Regions from separate parts of the Pontixanthobacter luteolus genome, predicted to be linked through region 1. Evidence: predicted binding sites of a transcription regulator. Region 1 holds the regulator's gene; each other region holds the start of a gene.

Evidence for each region. Region 1 encodes LexA, which represses DNA repair genes until DNA is damaged. Its sites were predicted from a motif close to GTTCCNCNCTTGTTCT; they were not measured.
Region 2: the regulator LexA is predicted to act here: its motif matches at 2,615-2,630, upstream of PO778_RS04970 (putative DNA modification/repair radical SAM protein).
Region 3: the regulator LexA is predicted to act here: its motif matches at 2,235-2,250, upstream of uvrA (excinuclease ABC subunit UvrA).
Region 4: the regulator LexA is predicted to act here: its motif matches at 2,850-2,865, upstream of recA (recombinase RecA).

What each region holds. Positions count from the first base shown of each region.
Region 1 is NZ_CANLWR010000001.1:817,537-821,386, forward strand. Features, by position in the region: gene PO778_RS03910 (ComEC/Rec2 family competence protein) at 1-1,031, shown strand, start outside; gene lexA (transcriptional repressor LexA) at 1,036-1,725, opposite strand; gene PO778_RS03920 (molybdopterin molybdotransferase MoeA) at 1,811-2,995, opposite strand; gene moaC (cyclic pyranopterin monophosphate synthase MoaC) at 2,992-3,465, opposite strand; gene trpC (indole-3-glycerol phosphate synthase TrpC) at 3,475-3,850, opposite strand, start outside.
Region 2 is NZ_CANLWR010000001.1:1,037,210-1,041,059, forward strand. Features, by position in the region: gene PO778_RS04965 (UdgX family uracil-DNA binding protein) at 1-1,371, opposite strand, end outside; gene PO778_RS04970 (putative DNA modification/repair radical SAM protein) at 1,368-2,612, opposite strand; gene PO778_RS04975 (carbonic anhydrase) at 2,879-3,598, shown strand; gene PO778_RS04980 (DUF6504 family protein) at 3,629-3,850, opposite strand, start outside.
Region 3 is NZ_CANLWR010000001.1:540,162-544,011, reverse strand. Features, by position in the region: gene uvrA (excinuclease ABC subunit UvrA) at 1-2,164, opposite strand, end outside; gene PO778_RS02605 (hypothetical protein) at 2,487-2,630, shown strand; gene PO778_RS02600 (lysozyme) at 2,627-3,415, shown strand; gene PO778_RS02595 (transferrin-binding protein-like solute binding protein) at 3,494-3,850, opposite strand, start outside.
Region 4 is NZ_CANLWR010000001.1:577,828-581,677, reverse strand. Features, by position in the region: gene alaS (alanine--tRNA ligase) at 1-542, opposite strand, end outside; gene PO778_RS02795 (class I SAM-dependent methyltransferase) at 623-1,453, opposite strand; gene recA (recombinase RecA) at 1,700-2,773, opposite strand; gene PO778_RS02785 (DUF4139 domain-containing protein) at 2,969-3,850, opposite strand, start outside.

The DNA of each region.
Region 1 (3,850 bases):
TGGTTGGACCGAGCTTTCAGATGAGTTTCGCAGCGGTGCTGGCCATCGTCGCATTGCACAATTCCGCCCCGGTACAGGCCTATCTGGCTCCGCGAGAGGAATCATGGTTTTCCAGAAGTGGGCGGCGAGTGGTGATGTTGCTGGTTACCGGAATGGTGATTGAAATCGCGCTGATGCCGATCGTGCTTTTTCATTTTCACAGGGCCGGGGTCTACGGTGCATTTGCGAATGTTGTGGGCATACCGCTAACGACTTTCTTCTCCATGCCGCTGATCGGGCTCGCGCTCTTTCTCGATATTTTCGGGCTGGGCGCGCCGGCATGGTGGGCTGCAGGCAAGTCTCTGGATATTCTGATCGGTATTGCGCATTTCACTGCGTCGCAGCCCGGTTCTGTCAAGCTGATGCCCGAAATGGACGGAGGCATCTTTGCGTTGTTTGTGTCTGGCGGGATTTGGCTGGCGCTGTGGCGCGGGCGCGTCCGGTTGCTTGGTTTCGTCCCAGTGGTTCTGGCGGCAATGCTGTTTCTCGCAAGCCCAGTCCCCGATCTGCTTGTCTCCGGTGATGGCCGGCATGTGGGGGTTGCAGGCGAGGGCGACCGCTTGCTCGTTCTGCGCGAGAGCAGAAGCGATTATGCCAGAGACAACTTGCTGGAGCTGGCGGGGATGGACGGCGAGCCGGTACCTCTCGGTAAGTGGCCTGATGCAAATTGCAGCCCGGACTTCTGCGTCCTGCCCGTCACAAGAGAGGGGCGGACGTGGCAAGTCCTGATGGCTCGCAGCAACATCCGTATCGAGGAGCGAGCACTTGCCGCAGCATGCGACCGGTCGGACATTGTAGTAGCCGACAGATACCTGCCGCGATCATGCAAACCCAAATGGCTCAAGGCCGACAGACGGATGCTTGATCAAACAGGAGGTCTGGCAATCAATCTAACCAATGGGACCTATAACAGCGTGGCCGATGCGCAGGGCGACCATGGCTGGTGGCGAGGGGGGGCGGGACTGACCCGCTCCCTCATGCCGGTTGAATGAAAACTCAGTGATACCGGCGAAGCAAGCCGGCAAGTTTGCCCTGAACCTGAACCTGACCAGGCTGGTAAACCTGCGGCGAATGCGACGGGTTTGCCGGGTCAAGCCGGACCATTCCGCCATCGCGGTGCAGATATTTCAGAGTAGCTTCCTCATTATCCACCAGTGCCACGACGATCTCGCCATCCCGCGCAGTGTCGGTGCGTTTGACCAGTGCGAAGTCGCCATCGAAAATGCCTGCTTCGATCATGGAATCACCCGAAACTTCGAGAGCATAATGATCGCCTGGGCCAAGCAGTGCTGCTGGAACAGGCAGGCTGCTCTGCCCCTCCAGCGCTTCGATCGGTGCGCCAGCCGCAATGCGACCATGGAGAGGAAGCTCGATCACATCGTTCGCCGGTGCGGGTTGCGGCGCAGGAGCCGACCTTGTCCGTGATACGACATCATTTGCTGGCGCGGCTGCGGCGATGCCCGGCACCGCATCTTCAGGGTTCTTGAGAACTTCGAGGGCGCGCGCTCGATTTGGCAGCCGCCGAATAAATCCGCGCTCTTCCAATGCGGAGATAAGGCGGTGGACACCGGATTTGCTCTTCAGGTCGAGCGCTTCCTTCATCTCTTCGAAAGAGGGGGAAATTCCCGATTCTTCCAGACGTTTCTGGATGAACAAAACCAATTCGTGCTGCTTAGCCGTCAGCATGGCGCATGCTCCTCTGTCTCCCTTGTCGATCCGCTCGCTCAAATGCGAACGAATGCGGAACAATTAGGCAACCTTCTTGCTCTGGTCAAGCAATTCCGCCATTTTTGATGAAGTAGACCGGAACATCCGTTCCCGCTTTGAACGCCGGGGAATGCTCCGGCCTTTCAATCAGGATGTCTGAGTTGGCGAGTGCGGCCAAGGCGCCGCTGTCCTGATTTGAAAGCGGATGTGCCATGCCGTCTTGCATCACACCGCGTGTGAATGTGCGGCGGCCAACTGTCGCAGCAAGCGGCATCGCGCATGGGACCATCAGCGGTTTCGGAATGCATGCGTCTGCGCCGAGCATTTTTCGGATTGCGGGCAGCATAAACAAGAACCCGGTCACAAAACTGGACCCAGGATTGCCCGGCAACCCCAGGATGATTTGTGTGCCCCGACTGGCAACCATCAGCGGCTTGCCCGGCTTCATCGCGATCCGCCAGAAGTCGATCTTTCCGCCAACGGCATCAAGAGCTGGCCGGACCAGGTCATGATCGCCAACGGAGGCGCCCCCGCTAAACACCACCAGATCATGTTCGCTGACAGCCTCCAGTGCATCGGCCAGCGCTGACAGCTTGTCGGCCACAGGTTCGCCTCTGGTAATGCGGCAATGTTCGCCAGTTGCCAGCATTTCAAGCATGAGGCCGTTTGTCGCAGGAATGAGGTGAGGGGCGCAATCGCCGATCTCTGCTGTTAGTTCATCACCGCATTCGATTATCGCCACAAGCGGCGGTTTTCGGACCGTGACATGGGCCACTCCGGCCATGGCCGCGAGAGCCATTTGCGGGGCATCCAGGCGGGAGCCTGCATCCAATAGCGTCTCGCCTGATCGAAAATCCGACCCTGCATCGCGGAAACATCCAGGATCCACGGCTCGCGCGGTGCTCAGTGTCTCTGCATCAAGCTTGGCGTCTTCAACGAGGACAATCGCGTCTGTGCCGGACGGGGTATGCGCGCCGGTCGATATTCTCGCTGCCTGTCCCGCAGCGATCGGCCTCTTATACGGTGAACCGCAGCGGCTTTCACCGATTACTGTCCACGGGCCGTCACCGCAGACTGCAAAACCGTCCATCGCGGACAGCCGGGCTGCGGGCTGCGTCCTATTGGCGACCAGAGGCGCGGCAAGATAATTGCGATGCGCCTGCGCCAGTGGCACGGTTTCTGCCGCGGTAGGGTGGATGAGGTCCAGAAGGCGTCGTTGCGCCACATGTAGTGGCAGCAAGTCGCTCATTCCTGTGCCTTCCAATCGCCCGATTTTCCGCCGGATTTCTCAAGCAATCTGACCCCGCCGATGACCATCGTCTTGTCCAGGGCTTTTGCCATATCGTAGATCGTCAGCAGAGCTGCTGAGGTGGCGGTCAGCGCTTCCATTTCGACCCCGGTTTTTCCGGTCAGCCGGACTTCGGTGCGAGCGAAGATTGCGTCATCGAGAAACCGGAAGTCGATATCGACCGAACTGATCGGCAGCGGGTGGCACAGCGGTATGAGGTCGCTGGTCTTCTTGGCGGCCATAATGCCAGCGATACGCGCGGTTGCCAGAACATCGCCTTTCGGTGCGTTTCCATTCCTTACCGCTTCGAGAGCCATCGGAGACATGGTAATTCTGCCTTCTGCGACGGCGGCGCGCCTGGTTTCGGCTTTACCCCCCACATCAACCATATGCGCGCTACCGCTTTCGTCGAGATGGGTGAGCTTGCTCATTGCCGTTCCTTATCCTTCCAGCAACGTGAGGGTGGCGGCGGTGACATCTTCCTGACGCATCAGGCTTTCACCGACGAGGAAACAGCGTACCCTCGATTTTGCGAGGCGCTGACAATCTTCATGGCTGGAAATGCCGCTTTCCCCCACCAGAAGCGAGCCTTCAGGGGCGAGCGGGACCAAGCGTTCTGTGACGGCCAGATCTGTAACGAAACGCTTCAGGTCGCGGTTGTTTACACCGATCAAACGCGATTTCAGATTGGCGGCGCGTTCCATTTCCGCTTCGTCATGCACCTCGACCAGGACATCCATACCATGCTCGATCGCAGCGTGCTCTATTTCAGCCATCTGGCCATCTTCCAGCGCAGCGACGATGATCAGGATCGCG
Region 2 (3,850 bases), 220 kb from region 1:
CTGTTTCTCCTGCGCTTCGCCTTCAAGCCGCAGCAGGTAGGAAGGATGCGCCGTGATCCACAGTTCGCTGCCGTCCTCGAGCGGGACCGGCTGCCCGCGAACCTTAGAAATGCTGACTGTCCTGCCAAGTATTCCGCGCGCAGCGCTGGCGCCCATCGCCAGAACCACCTTGGGCTTTACGATTTCGCGTTCGGCCTCGATCCACCAGCGGCAGGTGTCAATTTCCTTCGCCGCCGGGGACTGATGGATGCGCCGCTTGCCCCGCAGGACATATTTGAAATGTTTCACAGCATTGGTGACATATGCCTTGCTGCGCTCGATACCCGCCTTCTGCAGATGAACATCGAGCAATTGGCCCGCAGGACCGACAAAGGGGCGACGGGCCTGATCCTCCTGATCGCCCGGCTGCTCGCCGACAATCATCAGCGCCGCATCCTGCGGCCCCTCACCCATCACCGAATGGTTGGCGAGTTCACCGATTGGACATTTCCGGCACCGATCGATCGCTTTTTCGATAGCGCCAAGTGTTTCCGGGCGCTCGTCAAAGGTCAGTTCGCCCGCGGCAACCATTTGCGATTCCCGCTTTTGCGCGCCAGCCACCAGTCCCGGAATAAGCGCTGCCTCGGGCATGTTTTTCCAGTATTTCTTGGGCATTTCGCTCATCATCGCGCTGACTTTCAAGCGCGCTGGATTGAAGATCGAAGCATAATATTTGAGCCAAAGCTCCTCGGCCGGATCACTGCTCGGCGCATCGCCCCGCTCCGCCGGCGGGCTTTCCCGCATGGTTTCTCCATCCCAGTGGATGCAGCCTTTCGGTGTCAGGATGGACCAGTGCATATTGGCAAAGCGGCGTTTGAAGAACCCTGCATTGGCGCGCACGATGTGATGATCAGGTTCGAACCAGGCGACATAGTGATCTTCGCCATCGTCGCGCTCCAATCGGCGGAAACGGACAAAGGCGTGCATCTTGTGGCTGTCGCGCCGGACATTCTTGTCCAGTTCCTCCACCCGGCGGACCTGCAGATCGGTCTTGTCCTCCATGATCCGGGGATTGGCCTGCAATCGCCACAGAAGCGCATAGAGCAAGGCAAAGCGTTCCGGGTCGGAATGGAGCACGACATTCTTCGCCAGCGCCAGAAATCGCTTGCTGCCGCGAATTTGCGGCACATCAGCTGGCGGGACCGGCAATTGAGTGCCTTCCCCTGCAAACAGATCACCCGAGCTGCCCGGCTCTGTCCAGCTGACCTGTCCGGGTGGAATACCGCACTGGACCAGCTGGCGCGCCTTATCCCGCCAGAAAGCGAAATCGTCCGGCTCCAGCATGGAAACGGTGTAATAGGCAGTATCGGTGGGCTGACGGAGCGCGGTCATGCGGCAAACAGTTCCAGCTGTTCCTGTTTCGGCGCAAGCAACGTGCGTAAATCCGCGCGATCGGTCAGCGTAGTCGGCCGCCAATCGGCCGCGATGATGAACGGGCGCACCTTGGCAATAGAAACCGTCACACGCCCGACATCTTCGAGCCGGAGCGTCTTGTGACGTCGCGCAGCCAGAACCCGGTTTACCGCCGTGACGCCAAGGCCCGGTACACGGAGCAGCATTTCCCGGGGCGCGCGGTTGACGTCGAGCGGGAAACTCTCACGAAACTTGAGCGCCCATGCAAGCTTGGGATCGATATCCAGCGGCAGATTGCCGTCATGATCGGTCGCCTGCATTACTTCGCGCGCCTGATAACCGTAAAACCGCATTAGCCAGTCGGATTGGTACAGGCGGTGTTCGCGGATCAGCGGCGGACGTTTGAGCGGCAATACGGCGCTGGCATCCGGGATCGGGCTGAAAGCGGAATAATACACGCGGCGCAGTTTGAACCCGTCATACAGCCGGCTTGCCTTGCCCACGATGTCCGCATCGCTGGCGGCATCTGCGCCGACAATCATTTGCGTGGACTGGCCGGCAGGCGCGAAGCGGGGGGCGTGTTTGAACCGCTTCCTGGCGTCTTTCATCTCGGCGATGTCGGATTTCACCTTGCCCATCGCGCCCTCGATCTGCTGCGCGTTCTTGTCAGGCGCGAGGCGGGTGAGCCCGCTGTCGGTGGGCAGTTCAACATTGATCGAGACGCGGTCGGCATAAAGCCCCGCCTGATGCACCAGTTCAGGATCCGCTTCGGGAATGGTTTTCAGGTGGATGTAACCGCAAAAATCGTGTTCTTCCCGTAGGATACGCGCGCATTCTACCATCTGCTCCATAGTGAAATTGGAACTTTTTATGATGCCGGATGAGAGAAACAGCCCCTCGATGTAATTGCGCCGGTAGAAACTGATCGTCAGGTCCGCGACCTCCTGCGGCGTGAATCGCGCACGGCGGACATTGCTGCTCTTGCGGTTGATGCAATAGTGACAATCGAAGATGCAGTGGTTGGTCAGCAATATCTTGAGCAGCGAGATACAGCGCCCGTCCGGCGCATAAGCATGGCAGATTCCCATCCCCTCCGTCGAACCGATGCCTTTCCCGCCGAGCGAATTCTTCTTCGCCGTGCCCGAAGACGCGCAGGATGCATCATACTTCGCCGCATCGGCGAGAATGCCGAGCTTCTCTATCGTGCTTAACTGGCCCATTTGTTCTGTATATGTTCTTGTGCCTCGTGAGGGAAGCAGGAAATCGAGATTTTTTTGCGTTTCCGCGGGAACCACTTTTACAGTCATGCGTAATGGAGCCACGGACCGGGCCCCTCTGGCGAGCAAATGCTCGTGATGTCGGACGTATCGAACGACAGTGGGCCGAACCGATTTTCACTCACTGTCAGGTTAGATTGCGCCGGCTATGACCGGCAGCAGCGGGTCCGTGTGAGAGCATTGCCCCGCTGTAAAAGTGGGAAAATACAATGAAATATATCGCATCTTTCGCTGTCGCTGCCTGTCTTGCGACCACTGCATCCGCGCAAGACTGGAAATTCGGCGACGGCGCAGCGCCCGAACGCTGGTCACTCCAGAACAGCAATTATGCCTTGTGCGATGCCGGGCTCAACCAGTCCCCCATTGATCTTGGTGCCCCCAATGCCGTGGCCGATATTGAATTGGAAACGAGCTATGGCGAGACAGAAGCAAAGCTGAGCCTTGGCAATCAGAAGATCCAACTCGATTTCCCCGCTGGTATGGGAATGGTGTCCGGCGGACTGGATTTCTCCCTTCTGCAGGTTCATTTCCATACGCCATCGGAACACGCCATAAACGGTGAACGCTTCCCGCTGGTCGGCCATTTCGTACACGCCACCGAAGACGGAAAGCTGGGCGTTCTGGGCATCATGTTCAAAGAAGGCGAAGCGAACACCGGGCTTGCCACCATCATAGATGCGCTGGACAGCGGGAGCGGTGCAGAGGTCAATCTGGATATCGAAACGATGATTCCCGATAACCTCTCTGTTTACCGCTACATGGGTTCGCTTACCACGCCCCCTTGCAGCGAAGGTGTAAACTGGCACGTTTCCAAAGACATCGTCACCGCAAGCGCGGACCAGATCGCCGCGCTGAGCAAGATTCTTGGCAGTAGCGCACGGTCGATCCAGCCCCTCGGCAATCGTCTGTTGGTTGCGCCGGCTGAATAACCCCGGATAATCACAAGCCCGACTGGGGCCTCAGGCGCACAGTCCTTGCAGGTACCAGTCGGGCAATCCGCCCTGTTTGTCATTGCCGCGTCCGTCACCGATCAGGCCGTGGCGGTAAATCCAGTAACGGCGGCCCTCGCCGTCCTCAATCCGGTAGTAATCCCGCAGGCGAACGCTGGACCTTTCACGCCACCATTCGGGGGCAATGCGTTCAGGCCCTTCGACGCGGGCGACTTCGTGCACCTGGCCGCG
Region 3 (3,850 bases), 280 kb from region 1:
GGCCGATGGGCGACTGGTCGATTTCGATCACCTTGTCGCAATATTCGAGGCCGGTGACCTTGTCGTGCGCGCCCGCGATCACCCGCGCGCCGTTCAGCGTGCGTGCGGCGCTGGCATAGAGCGTGTCGATGGTGAAGCTGGATTTGCCGCTGCCCGATACGCCGGTGATGCAGGTGAACGTGCCCAGCGGGATGGCGGCGGTTACGTTGTTGAGGTTGTTGGCCCGCGCGCCGTGCACGGTCAACTGGTGGCCGTTGCCCTTGCGGCGCTGCTTCGGCACCGAAATCTCGCGCCGTCCGGTCAGGTAATCGGCGGTCAGCGACTTCCTGGATTTGAGCACCTGTTTGAGTGTGCCCTGCGCCACCACCTCGCCCCCGCGCACACCGGCGCCGGGGCCCAGATCGACCACGTGATCGGCCTGGCGGATTGCGTCTTCGTCATGCTCCACCACGATCACCGTATTGCCCAGATCGCGCAGGCGTTTGAGCGTTTCCAGCAGCCGGTCATTGTCGCGCTGGTGCAGGCCAATGCTGGGTTCGTCGAGCACATACAGCACGCCCGACAGCCCGCTGCCGATCTGGCTGGCGAGGCGGATGCGCTGGCTCTCCCCGCCGCTCAGCGTACCGCTGGTCCGGTCGAGGTTGAGGTAATCGAGCCCGACATTGTCGAGGAAACCCAGCCGTTCGTTGATCTCTTTCAGGATGGCCTTGGCGATCTGGCTCTGCGTGGGGTTCAGCTTGCTGTCGAGGGCGAGGAACCAGTCCTTCGCATCGGACACGCTCATCCGGGTCGGTTCGGCGATGTCGGTCGGGTTGTCTTTCGGACCGACCTTCACCGCCAGCGCTTTCGGGTTGAGCCGTGCGCCGCCGCAGGTCTCACATGGCTGGCTGGTCTGGAACTTGCCCAGTTCCTCGCGCATCCACGCGCTTTCGGTTTGCAGAAGGCGGCGATTGAGGTTGCCGATCACCCCTTCGAACGCCTTGTGAACGGTGTATTCCTTGCGCCCGTCCTTGAACGTCAGCGGCACGCGGTTGCCGCCGGTCCCGTGCAGGATGATCATCTTCTGATCCGGCTCCAGATCTTTCCACGGAGTGGTCAGATCGAATTCATAGGCCTTCGCCAGACTGCCGAGCACCTGCATGTAATAGGGCGATGGCGGATTGCTTTTCGCCCACGGCACCACCGCGCCCTTTTTCAGGCTGAGTTCTTCGTTGGGGACTACCAGCTGCGGGTCGAACAACTGCTTTTCCCCCAGCCCATCGCACGTCGGACACGCGCCCTGAGGGGAGTTGAACGAAAACAGCCGCGGTTCGATTTCCTCGATCGTAAAACCGCTGACCGGGCAGGAAAACCGCTCTGAAAACACGATCCGGTTGGCGGGCAGCCCGGCGCCTTTCATCTGGCCGCCGGAAGCGTCTTCGTCCTCGCGCCCCGGCACCGTACCATCGGCTAGGTCGACATAGGCCAGCCCGTCGGCCAGCTTCAGCGCGGTTTCGAAACTGTCGGCAAGGCGCGTTTCCAGCCCTTCCTTTACCGCCAGCCGGTCCACCACCACTTCGATGTCGTGCTTGAACTTCTTGTCGAGCGCGGGCGCCTCCTCAATCGGGTAAAGCTCCCCGTCGATCCGCACACGGGTGAAGCCCGCTTTCTGCCATTCGGCCAGTTCCTTGCGGTATTCACCCTTGCGGCCGCGCACGACCGGCGCAAGCAAATACAGCCGCGTGCCTTCGGGCAGTTCCATCACCCGGTCGACCATGTTGGACACGGTCTGCGCCTCGATCGGATCGCCCGTGGCTGGCGAGTACGGAACACCCACGCGCGCCCAAAGCAGACGCATGTAGTCGTAGATTTCCGTTACAGTCGCCACGGTCGAACGCGGATTGCGGCTAGTGGTCTTCTGCTCGATGGAAATGGCCGGCGACAAACCGTCAATGTGCTCCACATCGGGTTTTTGCATCATTTCCAGGAATTGCCGCGCATAAGCGCTCAGGCTCTCGACATAGCGCCGCTGCCCTTCGGCATAGATCGTGTCGAATGCGAGCGAGGATTTGCCGGAGCCCGACAGCCCCGTAATCACGATCAGCGCATCGCGCGGCAGGTCGATATCGACACCCTTGAGATTATGCTCACGAGCACCGCGGACTGAAATTTTTGTGAGAGCCATGACCTGCCAAGTGGGTATTGGGTGAGAGAGAGTCCAGTGGACTGGTGAATACCGCGCTCTTTAACCCGATGTTCTGCAAATGTTCAAGTGCTCGGCTGAGCGCTTGACGGGTTAACTTGCTTCCATTCAGGGCAAGGAATCGGTCCGGCAATGACGCAACCGATCAGTGCGCCAACGCCTGAAGCGTGGCTGACGAACGCTGAAGCGTGGACCGATAACCCCGCCCGCCCGTTGATTAGATGAATGTAAACGCGGCGTTTTTCCCGGTTCGCCCATCAGGTCGCAGAACTGGACGCAACGCCCAATAGAAAGGTACACCCAGATGCCATATGGCTATATCACCCCGTACAGAAGCCCATCCGAAAACCCGGAGGAACCGCAAGCCGATTCCGGTCAGGATCGGGACACAGAATTCAGCGCACCGCTTCTGGACGATGCAAACATCACCATCGAAGAGAATGCGTGATCGCCTATCCGTCAAAGACCAGATCACCAGCCCCGCAAATCCTGCCCAGATTACGGTTCGAGAACCGCCGGCAAGGTATCGCACCGCTTATTACCCGGCTGAAAGACCGCCGCAGGCGCCGCCGGCAAGCCAAGCTGGCCCGCACATTGAAAGGCGAACGGGTTCATATGCGCAAGCGCAAGATCGCGCTCGCGATGTCCGTCAGCGCAGCCGGGATACAGGCCGCAGCAAGTGGCGCGGTAGAACCCCGGTTTAGCAGCTCGGCGCAGCAGGCATGGATGATCGAGACACGCACGCAAACCGACTCCATGAGAGCCAGTGCGGAACTCAAGCGCGCCATGATGGAGGAGGAAGGCGTCCGGCACGACGTGTACCGCGATGTTGCGGGCAATTTGACTGTTGGCGTCGGCCACCTCGTGACCGCGTCGGATGGACTCAGCTTGGGCGATACCATCTCGGACGAACGGGTCATGGAACTGCTCGAAGCGGATCTTGAACATGCCGAAAAAACAGTTAGCGACCTTGTCGGCGATCTTCCGCTTTTCCAACACGAATTCGATGCGCTGGTCGATCTTGTGTTCAACGTGGGACAGGGAAGCGTCTCGCAAGAGCGTAGCCCAAAGTTGAACGAGGCTATTTCAGCCGGCGACCATCAATCCATAGCCGATGAACTGCACTATCATTCCGCAGGCGGCGCGACCGCAAAAGGCTTGATCTATCGCAGCGAAAGACGTGCAAATATCTTCCTGAACGGTTCGTATGAAGATCCGCGAATGACGGCCTGAGGCGGCCTAAACTGGAAACAAAAAAAGGGGAAGGCAGCGATGCCTTCCCCTCTTTTTTGCAATCCGGATACGCGAAGATCAGTCTTTCTTGCCGACCGACACGCCTCTGAAAGTTGACCGGCCGCTTGCGTCATCACGCAGCACGTCGAACACGGCACCATATTCCGCGGCATCTCTGCCGAAGAAATGCCCCCTCATGCTGCCGCGGAACGGATCGTTTTGCTGCGTCGAACCGAAGAAGCCATTGGTGGCGATGCTACCGTCGAAAATCGCAGTGCCGATGAATGTATTGGCCGCATCAGCCTGGCTCATGTCCAGCGTCATCACCAGAGAACCAGCGGAAAAATCGGCCGTTAGAGAGCTGGTTCCGCCTATTTCCCCGACATAGCCGGTTGCGGAGTTTTCGCCGTCACCGAACACGATGCCCGAATAGCT
Region 4 (3,850 bases), 240 kb from region 1:
TCGCCGTGATCATAAAAAATCTCGCTGCACGGTCCGCATGGACCGGTATCGCCCATCGACCAGAAATTATCATTGGTCGCGATCCGGATGATGCGCTCTTCGGGCAGTCCGGCAATCTTGCGCCACAGGTCGAACGCCTCGTCATCGGTATGATAGACGGTGGCAGTCAGCTTGTCCGCTGGCAGGCCCCATTCTTTCGTCAACAGGTTCCAGGCATTCTCGATCGCCTGTTCCTTGAAGTAATCGCCGAAAGAGAAATTTCCCAGCATTTCGAAAAACGTATGATGCCGCGCCGTGTAACCGACATTGTCGAGATCGTTGTGCTTTCCGCCTGCGCGAACGCATTTCTGCGAGCTTGTCGCACGCGGTGCCGGCGGTGTTTCGAGCCCGGTAAAAGCGTTCTTGAACGGAACCATACCCGCGTTCACGAACATCAGTGTAGGGTCGTTATACGGAACCAATGGTGCACTGGGCACGACGGCATGGTCCATGCCCCCGAAATAATCGAGGAAAGAGCGGCGAATGTCGTTGGTCGATTGCATGGCCTGCAATTAGGGTCTCAGCGCATCAGCGACAAGCCGATAAACGCCCGGTTTGCTCCGCGTTCCGAAAATCGGCCACCTTATCCACGAGCAAGCCGGGCACTGACGATCCATGCGCCAGCACGAAGGGCAATGATACCATCTACGACATTGTTCGCGAGGAAGCGCCGCATGCGGGCCAGAAAATGGGCATGGTCATGCGTGTCCAGATTGCGGGATGCCCGCGCCGCAGGCCCGATACGCTGGAAAAATTCTGCTGCATCTTCCACCGCATCCGGACCAGTGCCCGCAATATAGGCGTAATCGACCGGAATGAAGTTGATGTCGATCCAGCCGGCATCGCGCAGCACGCCATCAACGTGCGACTGGTCCGCGAATGCGAATGGACCAGGTGAAAAGCGATCTGGCGGATAGGTTGTGCCCGGTGGCAAGAAGCTTTCGATACGTTCTGCCCACAGATTGTCCTCCAGCGCGCGGAAGCAAGAAAACACCAGCCTACCGTTGGGGGCCGCGATGCTTGCAAGGTGTGAAAAACTGGCAACCGGATCGGGAAAGAACATCACCCCATGACGGGAAAAAAGCAGGTCGGGCGCAAAATTATCGCGTTGCCATTCTCCCGCATCGGCCAATTCGAAGGACACATTGCCCAGCCGCGATCCGCGATGGCGGGCGACCTCGATCAATTCCTCGCTGACATCGACGCCGACAATTTCGGCACCCGGATGGCCGCGGCCAAGCGCCAGTGACATCTCGCCGGCTCCGCATCCGATATCGAGAGCGCGCATGATCGGGCGTTCGCTCAGCTTGGCCATCAGCTGGTCGGTGAGCACGCCGAAGCTTCGGTCGGTGCGCTCCCATTCAGAGGCCCAAGAGACGCCTACTCGCGTCTGCCAATCGCTTTTGCTGGTCATTTCTTAGCGCCCCGCCACATCAACATTCTCCTGCGGCGATTGCACAGCGATTTATCTTCCGCGTCAACCCACTGGCATCGCTAACGGAAAGTAACGCTGCGAATGATCTTACTCGCTCGATGCCTCAATTGCGTATCTCAACAAAGAAAAACCGGCGCGGGCCAGAAAGGCACCGCACCGGTTATCCATTTTCCCGGACGCTGGAGATCTAGCTCCCAACTGGTCGTCCGCTTGAAGAGATTGTGATCAGTCCTCGTCACTGGCCTCCGTGTCCGGGCCTGTCATCATCTCTTCGGCGACCTCGTCGGTGCGGCCGCGGATCGCAGCTTCCAACTTGTCGCGCATCTCTACATTCTCATCGAGGAAATTCTTCGAATTCTCACGCCCTTGTCCGATGCGGACCGAGTCATAGGAGAACCACGAACCCGATTTCTCGACCAGTCCGGCCTTGACGCCCAGATCGAGAATCTCGCCGGTCTTGGAAATACCCTTGCCGTACATGATATCGAATTCGACCTGCTTGAATGGCGGTGCGACCTTGTTCTTGACCACTTTGACGCGGGTCGAGTTGCCAATGACTTCGTCGCGGTCCTTGATCTGACCCGTGCGGCGGATGTCGAGGCGTACCGAAGCATAAAATTTCAGCGCGTTACCGCCGGTGGTGGTTTCCGGGTTACCGTACATCACACCAATTTTCATGCGCAGCTGGTTGATGAAGATCACCATGCACTTCGAACGGTTGATCGAGCCGGTCAGCTTGCGCAGGCTCTGGCTCATCAAGCGGGCCTGCAAACCGACATGGCTGTCGCCCATTTCGCCCTCAATCTCGGCCCGGGGCACAAGCGCCGCAACCGAATCGACGACCAGAACATCAATCGCGTTCGACCGGACCAGCGTGTCGGTAATTTCCAGCGCTTGCTCACCGGTATCGGGCTGAGAAATGATCAGCTCATCAATATCGACGCCAAGCTTCTTGGCATAAACCGGGTCCAGGGCGTGCTCTGCATCGACGAATGCAACGGTGCCACCAGCCTTCTGCGCTTCTGCCAAGACATGCAGCGCGAGAGTGGTCTTGCCCGAGCTTTCCGGCCCGTAAACTTCGATGACCCGCCCCTTCGGCAAACCGCCGATGCCAAGAGCAATGTCGAGACCAAGCGAACCGGTCGAAATCGATTCGACGTTCATCGCCTCTTTCGAGCCCAGCTTCATCGCCGAACCCTTACCAAATGCGCGGTCAATCTGTGCGAGTGCCGCGTCGAGCGCCTTCTGACGGTCCACGTTCTTTTCCTTACGTTCTACCAGCTTTAGACTTGCTGCCATGACATGCGCTCCATCGGTTGCCTAGGTCGGTGATAAACTCATCAACTGTTGGAGTATGTACCCACTTTGTTCCGGTAGAACAAGGGGGGAACGAATTTTTATTGTGAAAGGCCGTTTTCCGAGCCGCCCGGCGGTGCTTATTCGCCCGGGCTACCGCACTTTACAAATCTTCAGGTCAGAAATTGCAAAGGTGCGTCAGGCACCGGGCGCACGGATCTGCCAGCTGAACTCACGGGTTTTACCCGCCGGCACGCGCACTTCCATAATCTGCGCACCGTCCTTGATCCGGACCTTCGCAGGTGTTCGGCGGGTTTCCCATTGGCCAGCTGCGCCCAGCACGAGACGGAGGCGAACCGGCTCTGAATTGGCATTGGAAATCTTGGCCTTCATATTATGCCATTTGCCGGTATCAGGGTCGCCTCGTGTCGTCGCAGAGCATTCAGCAAACACATTGGTGCTTTGCGCCAGAGTAAGTTCGATCTCCTGACCTTTGGCATAATCGCGGATCGTCTGTTCATTGACCAACAGATCACCGGCAGAGGATGGTTCGAACAGGGTGAAACCGCCCATCGGCATTGCCACACCCAGCCCATGCTCATCATCGTTCTTGGTAAAGAACATCAATTCTGCCGGTTCGAGCTCGTCGTCAAAATAGTCAAAGGGTGCGCAGCCTGTCCGGTAGAAGAATTCCCCGCGAACCTTGTCCTTATTCAGGAACGCGACCTGCTTCAGGCCCTTCGCTGAAACGCTCACCCTTTCCGGCACGCGGTACAGTTTGAGATCGCCCAACTGCTCTTCGCCCGCCTGCATCCCGATTGCTGCAAGCGCGAGGGGAGATTCCATCATCTTGCGTTGGACACGTGATCCGGTCACCACGATTGTATCGGATGCATACATTGGCGGAGCAGGAGGAGGAGGCGGAGACGGGATCATCTGGCGGATCGGAGTGCCATCACCGGTGCTGCCCAGCGGATAGCAGGTCAGACGCATCGGGCGCGCCTGCGGCGGATCTGAGAGGCTTTGAAAATCGCTTTCAACGTTCAGCGTCCCGGCGACCGCCATCAGGTTTGCGTCATT